4 regions of the Paenibacillus sp. GM1FR genome follow, and region 1 is predicted to be linked to each of the others. Evidence: a T-box and tRNA genes for the amino acid it is inferred to sense, from the RefSeq annotation. Region 1 holds a T-box; the other regions hold tRNA genes.
The links. The T-box of region 1 lies ahead of leuS (leucine--tRNA ligase). A T-box ahead of a tRNA ligase gene usually reads a tRNA of that ligase, here a tRNA-Leu.

Region 1 (3,183 bases):
TCAACTGGCAGCCACTGCTGCTGTTTCTCCTTGGAGATCAGTTCCTTGTCATTGCGCGGATCGATAAAGCGCAGGTAATACCAGCAGCTACCCGCCCATTGTGGCATGGTATTGGTCTCGCGACGTGCCTTCATTCCCGTTTCCGGATCTACCGTATTCACCCACTCCGTAACATTCGCCAGTGGTGATTCTCCTGTACCCGAAGGTTTGATCTGGTCGATATCAGGCAGCAGCAGTGGAAGTTGATCCTCAGGTACTGTCTTCATCGTTCCGTCTTCCAGATGCAGAATCGGGATTGGCTCACCCCAGTAACGCTGACGGCTGAACAGCCAATCGCGCAGACGATAGGTCACTTTCCCTTGTCCTTTACCGTTCTCTTCCAACCAAGCAATCATCTTGGCAACCGCTTCTTCATTATTCAGTCCGTTCAAGAAATCGGAATTCACATGTGCGCCATCACCCGAATATGCCTCTTGTGTAACGTCTCCACCTTGAATAACCTCGATGATATCCAGACCGAACTGCTTCGCAAATTCCCAGTCACGCGCATCATGACCCGGAACTGCCATAACCGCACCTGTGCCGTAACCTGCAAGAACGTAATCAGCAATCCAGATCGGCAGTTTTGCACCATTAACAGGGTTGATTGCATAAGCGCCAGTGAATACACCTGTTTTGTCTTTGGCCAAATCTGTACGTTCCAGATCACTCTTACGAGAAGCCTGCTCCTGATAAGCCTGAATAGCTTCACGTTGGTCATCGGTTGTAATTGCTTCTACCAATTCATGTTCTGGAGCAAGTACTGCAAAGCTCGCACCGAACAATGTGTCCGCACGGGTAGTGAACACCTTGATAACTTCCTCGCGACCCTCAATGGCAAATACAACTTCCGCACCTGTTGATTTACCGATCCAGTTGCGCTGCATATCCTTGATGCTTTCAGACCAATCCAGCTCTTCCAGGTCTTCCAACAGACGCTCTGCATACTCGGTAATTCTCAGAACCCATTGACGCATCGGTTTGCGTACAACCGGATGTCCACCACGTTCACTCTTGCCATCAATAACCTCTTCATTAGCAAGTACCGTTCCAAGGGCTTCACACCAGTTAACTGCAACTTCATCCACATAAGCCAAGCCTTTATTGTACAGCTGAATAAAGATCCATTGTGTCCATTTATAGTATTCAGGATCCGTTGTGCTGATCTCACGATCCCAGTCATAGGAGAAACCAAGCGATTTGATCTGGCGACGGAAATTGTCAATATTACGGAATGTAATATCTCGTGGATGTTCACCTGTATCCAGTGCATGCTGCTCAGCAGGCAGACCGAAAGCATCCCAACCCATTGGGTGCAATACGTTGTAACCGCGCATACGTTTGTAACGGGAAACGATATCCGTTGCCGTATATCCTTCCGGGTGACCTACGTGCAGACCTGAACCGGATGGATAAGGGAACATATCCAGTGCATAAAATTTCGGTTTAGCAGGGTCCTCACCCGTTTTAAACGTTTTATTTGCATCCCAATATTGCTGCCAACTTTTTTCCATGACTTGTGGCTGATAGCCGTGTTTCGGCTGGTTATTCTCACTCATCTATTGTTCCTCCTTCAGGTTATTCACTTTAGCTTTAATTGCAACAAAAAAACCTCAGCATCCCGTAGCGTTTGCAGCGCTAGGGACGAGAGGTTGAATTCCCGTGGTACCACCCTAGTTAGTGGACGAACGTGCTTCGTCATCCACTCCCTTTGGACCTGTAACGGCGGTTAACCGATGCGGATTTCCATTCCTGAACCCAAGCTTTATACAAGCGGGTTAAACAGAATGGTGTAATCACCGCATTTCTCCAAGGCGAGTTCGCAAATCACTGTCAACCGGCTTGCACCAACCGCCGGCTCTCTGTTATGTACAGGAATTACTACTGATCCTTATCATCGAAATATGTATACAATATCGGGACCATTATATAAAAAAGCAAGCCCAAAGTCAATATTACACGTTATAATGACCCTTTTAAGTCACACGGTTCGTACCGTTCAATAATACTCGTTGCTGTTCAGGATAACCGAAAACGCTCAATGCCTTCCTCCAGATTATGAATGGTCCAATTCACATGTTCCTGATTATCATATTGACGATAAGCGCACTCAATGCGCAGCACGAGATCAAAGTACAAGTCATAGAGACTTCTTCTTTTCAGCTCACTTTCAGTCGTAATCTCATGCCCATACCCTTTCACAAAACCAGGCGTATAGTTAAAATGACTGAAATAATGCTCCATCAGAGGATCTGCCCACAGTGAACGTTCAAAATCAATAATCGCTGTGATTCGACCCGCGTCCACTAGTACATTGCCATCCCACAGATCCCAACTGATAAGCACAGGTTCTTTGACATCGTCCAGCACATCCGATTTTTCTTCAATCAGGCGTCTCAATTCAGGGTAATCGATCGAAAATGTAATCCCGGCTTCTTCCCCGTCGGTAAGAATGTCATCCATCAGATTCATAAATGCATCTTTCCATGTGGAATATCGCTGTTTTTGCTCCGAGAAATATCCAAACTGCTCGCCCTTGATTTCATTAATTCGACGATTGTACCGACCGAGCTGGTGTTCAATGGCCTCCTGCTCTTCCGCAGAATATTGATCCTTGACCTGATTATAGGGCGCTCCAGACATGTACTCCATGATAAAATAACGTGCTGAAGCCATAGTTAACGAATCATCATAAGCCAACACTTGGGGTAGGGGAACATCCTGTAGCTCCGTAATGAGGCGTAGTACCTCAACTTCGGCAATCATGAGATCCTGTTCACAGCGCATCAGATTTGTCGAAGCTGACGGTGCAATTTTGAGTACCACTCGCTGTGCGTCACTCAGTGTAATGAGATATGCATGATTGGCCCAGCCATCCACCATTTCCTTGTAGTCCTGTATACTTGCAGAGAAATGCTGCTCTATTATGGCATTCAACTGTTCTGACGTAAGTCTTGTTTTATATGTACTTTCCATTTCTACACCTCACATTGACAATTGATTTATTTTCTCAGAAAACGCTTTCTATCCGACTATTATCACCTTCTTTACTTTAACTGGCAATACTTTTTGTCACGTCGTTATGTCTTTTCTTGCATTCCTCTACCCTATTTAAGACTATTGCTATTCATTCTCCATAAAAAA
Region 2 (3,183 bases), on a different contig from region 1:
GGTTAGCCGTCGTTTGATGGCCCATCCGAACGGAGTAACTGGTTTTTTCTTGTTCAAAAGGGTTCACCCCTGGTTAGAATGTAGTATTCAGCCGCCCTTTCTTCATGTAGAATATATAGAAATGCGAGCTGTATGTTTCATTATATACGTAAATTCGTCATCTAACAATTAAAAAAGACGGAAAAAAGTGTATTTTGTGATTATAAATGGCGTAAATACGTAAATAAAACAAATAAAATGACAAAAAACACGTCGGCAAGGAGGTTGCCGCGTGTTTTTTAGTTTGTTTGAATGAAGGGGAGCAGGCATGAGGAGGAAGAGGATTAGGCCCTGTAGGCATGAAGTCCAGCTCCGAGCATATGGAAACTGGGGAAAAACGATTTCATGGACATCGAGGTTGGCTGTGCCAGTCCATCCGCAGCCGAGGCGCTGACGGTCTTCCATTCATTCTCCAGATCTGTGGCCAGGCGGACCATCAGATCCTTGGTTGTATCGTTGTTCAGGGGAATGACTTTGGAGGCTTCGGTTATGCAGGCATTCATGGCTGAATGCAGGTAACCAAGGACCGCCTCCTCGACCGGGATGTCGAGGTGGTGGTTAATCCAGGCGTGAACAGTGGAGAGGCAGCCAACCGAATCATATTTGGCAAAGATCTGTTCGAGCTGGCTGAATTCAATCCAGGGGTGCAGAGCGCGTGCGAGTCTGATCAATCGTTTACCCATGGCGGCAGCTTGTTCTCTGAGATCTCCAGGGGTTCGCTGAACATGGACAAGCTTGTCGATCAGAGCTATCCGCCATGTATCCTTGTGATCTGCTGCGGTATAGATACCTTTGATGGCCATACCTTCAAGACGAACGATGCTGGGATGCAACTGACAACGCATAAATGATTCGAGATCTTCAGCATTACGAATGGTACCCTCCCTGATATGGATATCCATGCCGAAGGAATGGGTGAACCCTCCAACCTGAATAGAGGAATCAAGCAGTTTGACATAATCGAGCAGCTTATTCCCACGGTTCACAATCATTCGCCTCCTGTGTTCGTTAAATGTCACTTTAAGTGACATTAATATTCCTTTTTGTTTGCTTTATGTTTAAAAATCCGAATTATATGATAGTTATCATCCCATAAATGTCCGATTTTTGTCAATAGTATCCGTGAAATTTAATGGATTAAATCTGGAATTTAATATTGTGTTATTTTATATAACTTATTGTGTTATTTATGTGGAGAAGTGCAGGGAGGACTATATATAAGGCAGGACTATATATAAATGAATCAACAAGATCGGCTCTTACCGAAAAAGAGGGGATCAAATCTAATCATATGCAGTTCATGGGTAAAGATGACGAGATTATGCGATTTTTGATGAAAATGCCTAGCTGAAAAAGAAGTATTAAAAAATACTTTACTTTTAGTTCTGAACCCGGTATAATCAATTCTGTTGCCGATTATTTACGACATGCGGTCGTGGTGGAATGGCAGACACGCTATCTTGAGGGGGTAGTGGGCGTATGCCCGTGGAGGTTCGAGTCCTCTCGACCGCATCATATGAACGATTAAAAAGAAGCTTTCCATTAATGGGAAGCTTCTTTTTTTGTCTTTTTCGAACAGTATGACATCTGGGTTGAAAAAAGGCCATCCATTACCGGAGGAATGTTGCTCTACCTTCCGGCTACGGGTAGCCTGTGTATTATTTTTGCAGCAAATTCTTGATATCTTCTTCAATCTTGTCCGGTGTTGTTTTGGGAGCATAACGTTTAATGACCTGTCCGTTCTGATCCACGAGGAATTTGGTGAAATTCCATTTGATTGCTTTGGAGCCGAGCAGGCCAGGAGCCTCTGTGCTAAGGTGTTGGAAAAGAGGGTGAGCGCTTGAGCCGTTCACATCAATTTTCTCAAACATGGGGAAGCTCACGCCATAATTCATCTGACAGAACTCGGCAATATCGTCGGAAGATCCTTTTTCCTGTGCAAACTGGTTGCTTGGGAAACCAAGCACTTCAAATGGAGCATCTTGAAATTTGTCTTGCAATTCTTGCAGACCTTTGAATTGAGGGGTAAGGCCGCATGAGCTTGCCGTATTCACAATCAGGAGCACTTTGTCACGGTAGTCGGACATTTCAACTTCTTGACCGCGAAGGGTATTCACTTTGTAATCGTAGACTGTCATCTAAATCGCCTCCATTTATTTACTCTTATATCTTCTATTATATTGGTTGCAATTAAATATTGCAAAACTAATATGGTGTTAAAAGAATCAAAACAGGCAAGTTGTGCTGAATACGTGAATGAATTACGAAGGGATTTTCGTTAGAGTGAGAATTAGATAGCCTTGAAGAGATGGATAGAGTATAACCTTATTGTAAGCGTTATTATGAACGAGTATTGGCAAAAATCTGCCGATTCGGTGATCTGTAAGGACTTTACACCGTCATGGCGGGGGTGTATGATTCATAACGTAATTTCAATTTAAACTAAATTGTACTTGAAAAACGAAACAAACGATAATATCGCTCGATCTTACCTTAAGATATACGAACGATGTTTTAATCGCTGAGTTTCCATTCATTAATGAATGGGAAACGGGGGAACCAACGGAATGCGCTGTCCAGGACAGTGGGCATTCATGGGGTGAATTTTCCGGTGACAGCCGGAAATAGGGCGACTCTCGCGCCCGAATCCGTCAGCTAACCTCGTAAGCGTTAAAGGGAGAGGCAACAAGCCGTACGCTGGTTCATGGTGTTTTCGCCATGGGTTATTTAAGAAGCGTTCGGGAGGCCTTGGTCCCCCACGCTTCTTTTTTGTTGTCTTTTCACGCCAAGGGAGGAACGAATGATGGATACTGAGATGATCTTAGTGACTGCTCCAAATGAAGCAGGACGCAAATTTATCAAATTGCTGATGTACAAAAAAATGCCGTTTGCCGTTCTAACCAACAGTGCAGGGGAAGAGCGAAGACTCCGTAGAATCGGAGTAGAACATGTCATTCGCATGAATACGGCTGCAGCTCAAAAATGGTTTTTGCCGCAGGGCAGCGTAGGCAACGTGTTTATTTTCGAGAACAGCCTGAATCTGACCTGTCGTTATTTACAGATCTGCCGTTCATGGACATCGAAATCCCTGTGCGTCATTACGGAGCAGAGTCATCCTAAGGGCATCTATCGGGGCATGGGCGC
Region 3 (3,183 bases), on a different contig from region 1:
ACTATTTTGTTCGCAGATGTCATCTTGAAAGATCGTCGCAACAACTAAATAAGCGAACAGCCAAAAGGCTCTGATCTCCCCATAGGGAGGCCAGAGCCTTTTTTAAAATAAAATGTATGCCTCGTCTCTCGGATTTGAAGCACTGTTCTGGCTACTCCATCAGAAATGTCAGATAACGTACCCTTTTTCACCTTTTGCTCCCAAGGAGAGCCATCACAGCCCGTTACAAGCGAAGTTAAAGCATTTCATCATGATCATTCTCTCTAAAAGGTCATCCTAAACTCGTGTTTAACACTTCATTGATATATCTCAATCCGGTATATCGAGGACGAAGCGTATGCGCTGTGTTGAATGCATGTTCCACCATCTCAGGGGTTACACCGAGTTGCTCAGTAGTCACAGGTCCACCTACTTGTTCCAACCATGCGATGAGCTGAGAAGCCTCCGGCAATTGATCATATATCCCAAACACTGGTTCACCCGATGTCTGTGCAAGTTCTTTATATTTCACTGTAAGCAATGCACATGCTACACCAACTTTGGCACCATGCAGAACCGGTCTTTCTCCCGCTTGCATCAGATCCATCTCCAAAATATGGGACAGATGATGCTCACCTCCGGATGCCGGACGGGAATGGTCGATGATCAGCATGGAGATACCGGAAACAATTAATGCGTCCATTAATACAGCTACTCCCTCTGCTCGCCCCTCCGCAATCGCTTGTACATGATCTATGCAGGTATTCAGCGCTTCTTCTGTCATCCGATAAGCAACCGGACAGAACGGTTCCCCGCCCAGATCACGAGAAACAATCCAATCTGCAAGGGAAGTATATTTGCCAAGCATATCTCCGAATCCGGCAGCCGTCATCACTTGGGGAGCTTGCTCCAGGATATTCATATCGGCAAAAATGGCTTCAGGCGGAACAGCCTGAAATGTCTGTTTGATTCCGCTTACAATTAAGGGTGCACCCGCAGAGGTAAAGCCATCTACTGAAGCCGCTGTCGGTATCGACAGAAAGGGCTTATTCATTTTGGAACAAACAAATCTCACCAGATCATGAATGGTACCTGAACCCACCGCAATTACAGCCTGACTTTCGAGTCTCACACCCAACATAACCTGCACAATAGCTGCTTCATCCGCAATGATATCCCCCGTGCGATTCTCCGGTAGAGCGATCTCATCCACATGCATTCCCGCTTCGCGAATACTACTCAGCACATCAGATCCGGCGGCCCGAAACGTATGTCGATCATAAACAACCGTCACCTGACGATATCTTTTCTCAGACAAATAACCCGGTAACCTCTGAATGGCCCCAGCTTCCAGATGTATCAGCATATCCACCACTCGGTGTTGATGACCGCAAGCACACTGCTGTGCTTCCTCATTCCATGCTGCAATTCGTTCGTTCATATTCATTCGCTCTTACCCTCCCATATGAGATATCATGCATAATAAACGGGTTAAAACCACAAGATAAAAAAGGAAATAAAATGTGATGATTTTCCTGATCACACTTTACTGCCTGTACCCAATATTTGCAAATCCATATCTCACATTTCCAAGTAGGTGAAGCAATGAAATTAACGAAAGAATTAGGAATTTCGCTCGGATTTCTCGCCGGAACCACTTTTGGCAGCGGTATCGCTTTTTTGTTTCGTCTCCAGTCGGTTGAAGTGGTTGCCAGTGTAACGCTATTTGGTATTGCAGGAGCCATTGCCGGGATCATCACGGCAGTCATTCTGCGCCAGCGGCAACATTAGCATTGGCATGCTGGTAGCAAAATGTAGGCTTCACACGAATGTTCCACAAAATAAAAAAAGGTTCGTGAATTGCCCTAGAGCAACTCACGAACCTTTTTTTTGTTAGATGCGGTCGAGAGGACTCGAACCTCCACGGGGGTTAGCCCACACGGACCTGAACCGTGCGCGTCTGCCAATTCCGCCACGACCGCATAATATGTATCTCCTCATCCATCGATGAAAAGCGTTCCGGTGAAACAATTCCTTGTTTTACCGTAATTCAGAGTATACATGCTCCAAAATAAAAATGCAACTTCTTTTTTATTCATTCAAGAAAAGGACATATGTCCTTTTTTCTCAACTTCAAACACCCTATCGTAGCATTAAACAACAAATATACCATCCATAAGAATGCAAAAATGAAGGAGAGATCCACCTTGAAAACAACCCATCTGTGCTTTATCGGTGCCGGGTTTCATGCGTCCACGAATATTTACCCTTCTGTTGTTGAAGCCGGAGCGCAGATCCAGGCCATTGCCACACGCAGTATGGAACGCTCTGAAGCAACTCTGCTGCGATTTGGCAGCAACGGACAAGCGTATGATAATGCTCAGCTTATGTTGCAGCAGGAAATCTGTGACGGAGTCGTTGTGGTCGCCCAGCCTGTAGATCAGACCGCTCTTGTTCTCGAATGCATTCGGGCTGGCAAGAATGTATACGTGGATAAGCCGCTCGGATGGAACGCAGCGGAAGCCGCCACTGTAGCAGAAGCTGCCGAGCAGGCTGGCGTCGTTGTCATGGTCGGTTTTATGAAACGTTATGCCCCCATATACATGAAGCTGAAGGAGCTAATTGATAGTGGTTCGCTAGGTAAGGTACGTTCATTCCAGATGAAATTCGCTGTAGACAGTACCCCATTTTGCAAGGATGAGGAACAGTTCATGAAGCTCGCTGCCATTCATATGGTCGATCTGATGCGTTACTTATTCGGAGAAGTAATACGAGTTACAGGTACAACCGTGAAGGATGGGGAACACATTAATCAAAGCATTTCCCTTGTATTTGAAAATAACGTAGTAGGTAGCGCTTATTTTACCGGCATGAGTGCTTGGTCACGGGAGAGTGAAAGTGTACTCGTCACCTTTGACAACGGATTTGCGTCAGCTGAAGAGATCAACATACTTACTGTTCATCAATCCCGGAGCTCGACCAGCCTTCCCTGGAAATCTCTCGAGGAGCAAGATATTGTATATACACCTTCCGGATCTCCCATGTCAGGAGCTTATCGTGACCTTTATCTACGCGGGTTTGTTGGTGAAATGGCGCACTTCATCGCGTGTTGCCAGAATCAGACTGTCCCACATTCCAGTGCCAAGGATAATATTGCAACGATGGCTCTATGTGACTCCATTCTATCGTCACTGAAGTAGCGTA
Region 4 (3,183 bases), on a different contig from region 1:
CTCCCGCTCAACGTGAAACTGCTTTTGGTAATGATCAGAATCAGTTAGGTTTCTCAATTCTCAGAATCTACGTTGATCCAGATTCCAATAACTGGTATCGTGAAGTTGCCACAGCCAAACGGGCTATCGAAAAGGGTGCTATTGTATTTGCATCCCCATGGAATCCTCCAAGCAGCATGGTTGAAACATTTAACCGCAATGGGGACACAAATGCCAAACGTCTGAAATACGACAAATATACCGCATATGCGCAACATCTGAACGACTTTGTAACCTACATGAAAAATAACGGCGTAGATCTATATGCCATTTCTGTGCAAAACGAACCGGATTATGCTCATGACTGGACTTGGTGGACTCCACAAGAGATCCTTCGATTCATGAAAGAAAATGCCGGGTCAATTCAAGGTACCAAAGTCATGGCGCCTGAATCCTTCCAGTACTTAAAGAACATATCCGACCCAATCCTGAATGATCCGCAGGCACTTGCCAACATGGACATTCTGGGAGCACATACGTATGGAACCCAGATTTCGAATTTTGCCTACCCTCTCTTTAAGCAAAAAGGAGCCGGTAAAGAACTGTGGATGACTGAGGTGTATGTTCCAAACAGTGACAACAACTCAGCAGACCGCTGGCCTGAAGCATTAGACGTTTCCTATCACATGCACAATGCCATGGTAGAAGGTGATTTCCAAGCCTACGTGTGGTGGTACATCCGCAGACAGTATGGTCCGATGAAAGAGGACGGTACCATAAGCAAACGCGGGTATAATATGGCTCATTTCTCTAAATTCGTGCGTCCAGGCTTCCTAAGAGTCGATGCAACGAAAAATCCGGATACAAACACATTTGTCTCAGCCTATAAAGGTGATAACAAAGTAGTCGTCGTGGCAATTAACCGTGGAACTTCAGCCACAAGCCAAAAATTCGTTCTGCAGAATGGTAATGCCTCTACTGTGTCCTCATGGATTACGGACAGCAGTCGAAACCTGGCAAGCGGAACCTCGCTTAACGTATCCAATGGAGCCTTCACGGCACAGCTCCCGCCTCAGAGCGTAACAACGTTTGTTGCCAACGTTACTGGCGGAAATAGCGGCGGGAATACAGGCAGTGGCACTACGTATGAAGCCGAGACCGGAACGTCACTTACGGAAGCTGCCATTGAAACAATCTACCCCGGTTACACTGGCTCCGGGTATGTTAACTTCAATGCGATGACTGGTTCGGCCATTCAATGGAACGGCATTAATAACACAACAACAGGTACCAAAAACGTAAAGTTTCGTTATGCGCTGGAAAGCGGCACTCGGAACCTCGACATTTTTGTGAACGGAACCAAAGTCATTAGCAACGAGCCCTTTCCGGCTACGGGAAGCTGGTCCACTTGGGTTGAAAAAACAATACAGGTCCCCATGAACACGGGGACCAATACATTGAAAGTGGTTACCACCGGATCGGAAGGACCGAATATTGACAGCGTTAATGTTACCGCAGCACAATAAACGTTCCGTATGGCTGATGGAAGACATTTGCTGTACGTGCAGCTAAGCACTAACCTCTTGAATACTCATCACTAAAGTTAGTGTTATATCAAAAAATGCAAAAAAAGACTCCTTAAGCGTTAGCTTAAGGAGTCTTTTTATTAGATGCGGTCGAGAGGACTCGAACCTCCACGGGGGTTAGCCCACACGGACCTGAACCGTGCGCGTCTGCCAATTCCGCCACGACCGCATATTGTATCTCCGTCATCAATATCGGCGACAAGAAATAATATATCATGCGTAATCTATCATGTCAACACTGAAAATAATAACAATAAAGCCCGAATCAGACGTCCATGTCGATTCGGGCTTTACCTTTAACTGCTGCTAATAGTTTGGTTCATTAAAACGGAAGCATACTACAAATTACAGCTTGGAAGGCCAGTTGCCATACCATGCATAACCGCCTCTTCTTTCTTTATCAATATCACTTAATTTGTATTTAACTACCCCGTCACGACCAATAAAGATTGGTTTATCCGTTCCGATCTCATAGAAGCGTGCCCAAATTGGTGCAGCTTTGGAATCAGCGATAATTTTACTATCTCCATTAGCTCTTTCATACTTGTAACCCGTAATTTTCACTTTGTTAAACCAAGCCTCCGCTCCTTTAATGGATGCGGTAATTTTAGCGTTAGCAGGTCTGGTTTTCAGAAATTTAACAATCGTTACACTCTCTCCAGCTGTCAGTGATGGCACTTCGTAGATTCTTGCGCTCGCTGGTTTAAGAGAGCTGGAATCATGTTGTTGTCCCCATGCTGTCAGCTTACCACCTGAAACGACCTGTGTATTCAGAATCGCCTCCACACCTTTGGCAACTGAATTTTTACTGCGGTTAGCAAGTGTGCTGTCGATAAATGAGAAATCACCTTTGCGTGCTGCTACTTCATCCAGCATGATCATTACATTAATCATGGCATCATCATTGTAAGTGATGTGCTTGTGGTATCCGGAGCTTTGGTAAACTTGTGGCCACCCGCCGTTTGAATACTGCATGTTGATCAAAAAGTTAATTCCTTTGATTGCAGCTGTGGAGTAACGCGGATCATTTGTCTTTTTAAATTCCTTCGCCAATCTTCTAATTTCTGAGTATGTAGCCTTGTTGTCTATCGTGGACTTTGCCCACTCTCCACTTGTCTGTTTATAATCTTTTCTCCAACCTCCATCCGGTAGCTGGTTCTTCAAAATATCAGAAATACTCGCTGTAGTACCCGATGCATCCGCAGCAGATACCGTCCCTACAGGGAGAATTGCCATTCCAACTGCTGAGAACACCATCATACATGCCAGGACAAAAGTAATTATTTTCTTCGCTTTCAAATGTAACACTCTCCTATGTTCGTTTTTATAAATCTTCCACTTCTACTTTACCTATGATATAGGCTTCGAACCCCCTTTATTTGTATTTATCGCATAATAAAATCAATTTTAATCCAATATGTGGATTGGATAATCAGATAATATGCAAAAAATCGATTTTTGTCAATATATGCAACTTAATGAATATAATCTCTCTAATTCTACATAACGGAATAGTTCTTTTAACTCATGACAAACCTATCTATTTATCCAAATACGTCTTAAACGAATCAATAATGACGTTTTTGTCATGAATGATACCCAAACTTGATCCCTTCTT

Region 2: it has a tRNA-Leu gene. The T-box ahead of leuS (leucine--tRNA ligase) is inferred to sense a tRNA for this amino acid. The anticodon was not compared.
Region 3: it has a tRNA-Leu gene. The T-box ahead of leuS (leucine--tRNA ligase) is inferred to sense a tRNA for this amino acid. The anticodon was not compared.
Region 4: it has a tRNA-Leu gene. The T-box ahead of leuS (leucine--tRNA ligase) is inferred to sense a tRNA for this amino acid. The anticodon was not compared.

Annotation. Positions count from the first base shown of each region.
Region 1 covers NZ_MKZL01000011.1:65,176-68,358, reverse strand. Annotated here, with positions in the region: gene leuS (leucine--tRNA ligase) at 1-1,598, opposite strand, end outside; T-box leader at 1,677-1,946, opposite strand; gene PAEAM_RS06265 (phosphotransferase family protein) at 2,059-3,015, opposite strand.
Region 2 covers NZ_MKZL01000067.1:33,401-36,583, reverse strand. Annotated here, with positions in the region: gene PAEAM_RS30655 (hypothetical protein) at 1-57, opposite strand, end outside; gene PAEAM_RS30650 (urease accessory protein UreF) at 324-1,025, opposite strand; tRNA gene PAEAM_RS30645 (tRNA-Leu) at 1,469-1,551, shown strand; gene PAEAM_RS30640 (glutathione peroxidase) at 1,698-2,177, opposite strand; cyclic di-AMP (ydaO/yuaA leader) riboswitch at 2,549-2,724, shown strand; gene PAEAM_RS30635 (HAD family hydrolase) at 2,840-3,183, shown strand, end outside.
Region 3 covers NZ_MKZL01000054.1:7,950-11,132, reverse strand. Annotated here, with positions in the region: gene PAEAM_RS24280 (helix-turn-helix domain-containing protein) at 1-48, shown strand, start outside; gene PAEAM_RS24275 (sn-glycerol-1-phosphate dehydrogenase) at 272-1,426, opposite strand; gene PAEAM_RS24270 (hypothetical protein) at 1,585-1,770, shown strand; tRNA gene PAEAM_RS24265 (tRNA-Leu) at 1,878-1,961, opposite strand; gene PAEAM_RS24260 (Gfo/Idh/MocA family protein) at 2,187-3,179, shown strand.
Region 4 covers NZ_MKZL01000054.1:94,460-97,642, reverse strand. Annotated here, with positions in the region: gene xynC (glucuronoarabinoxylan endo-1,4-beta-xylanase XynC) at 1-1,505, shown strand, start outside; tRNA gene PAEAM_RS24715 (tRNA-Leu) at 1,651-1,734, opposite strand; gene pelA (pectate lyase) at 1,911-2,873, opposite strand.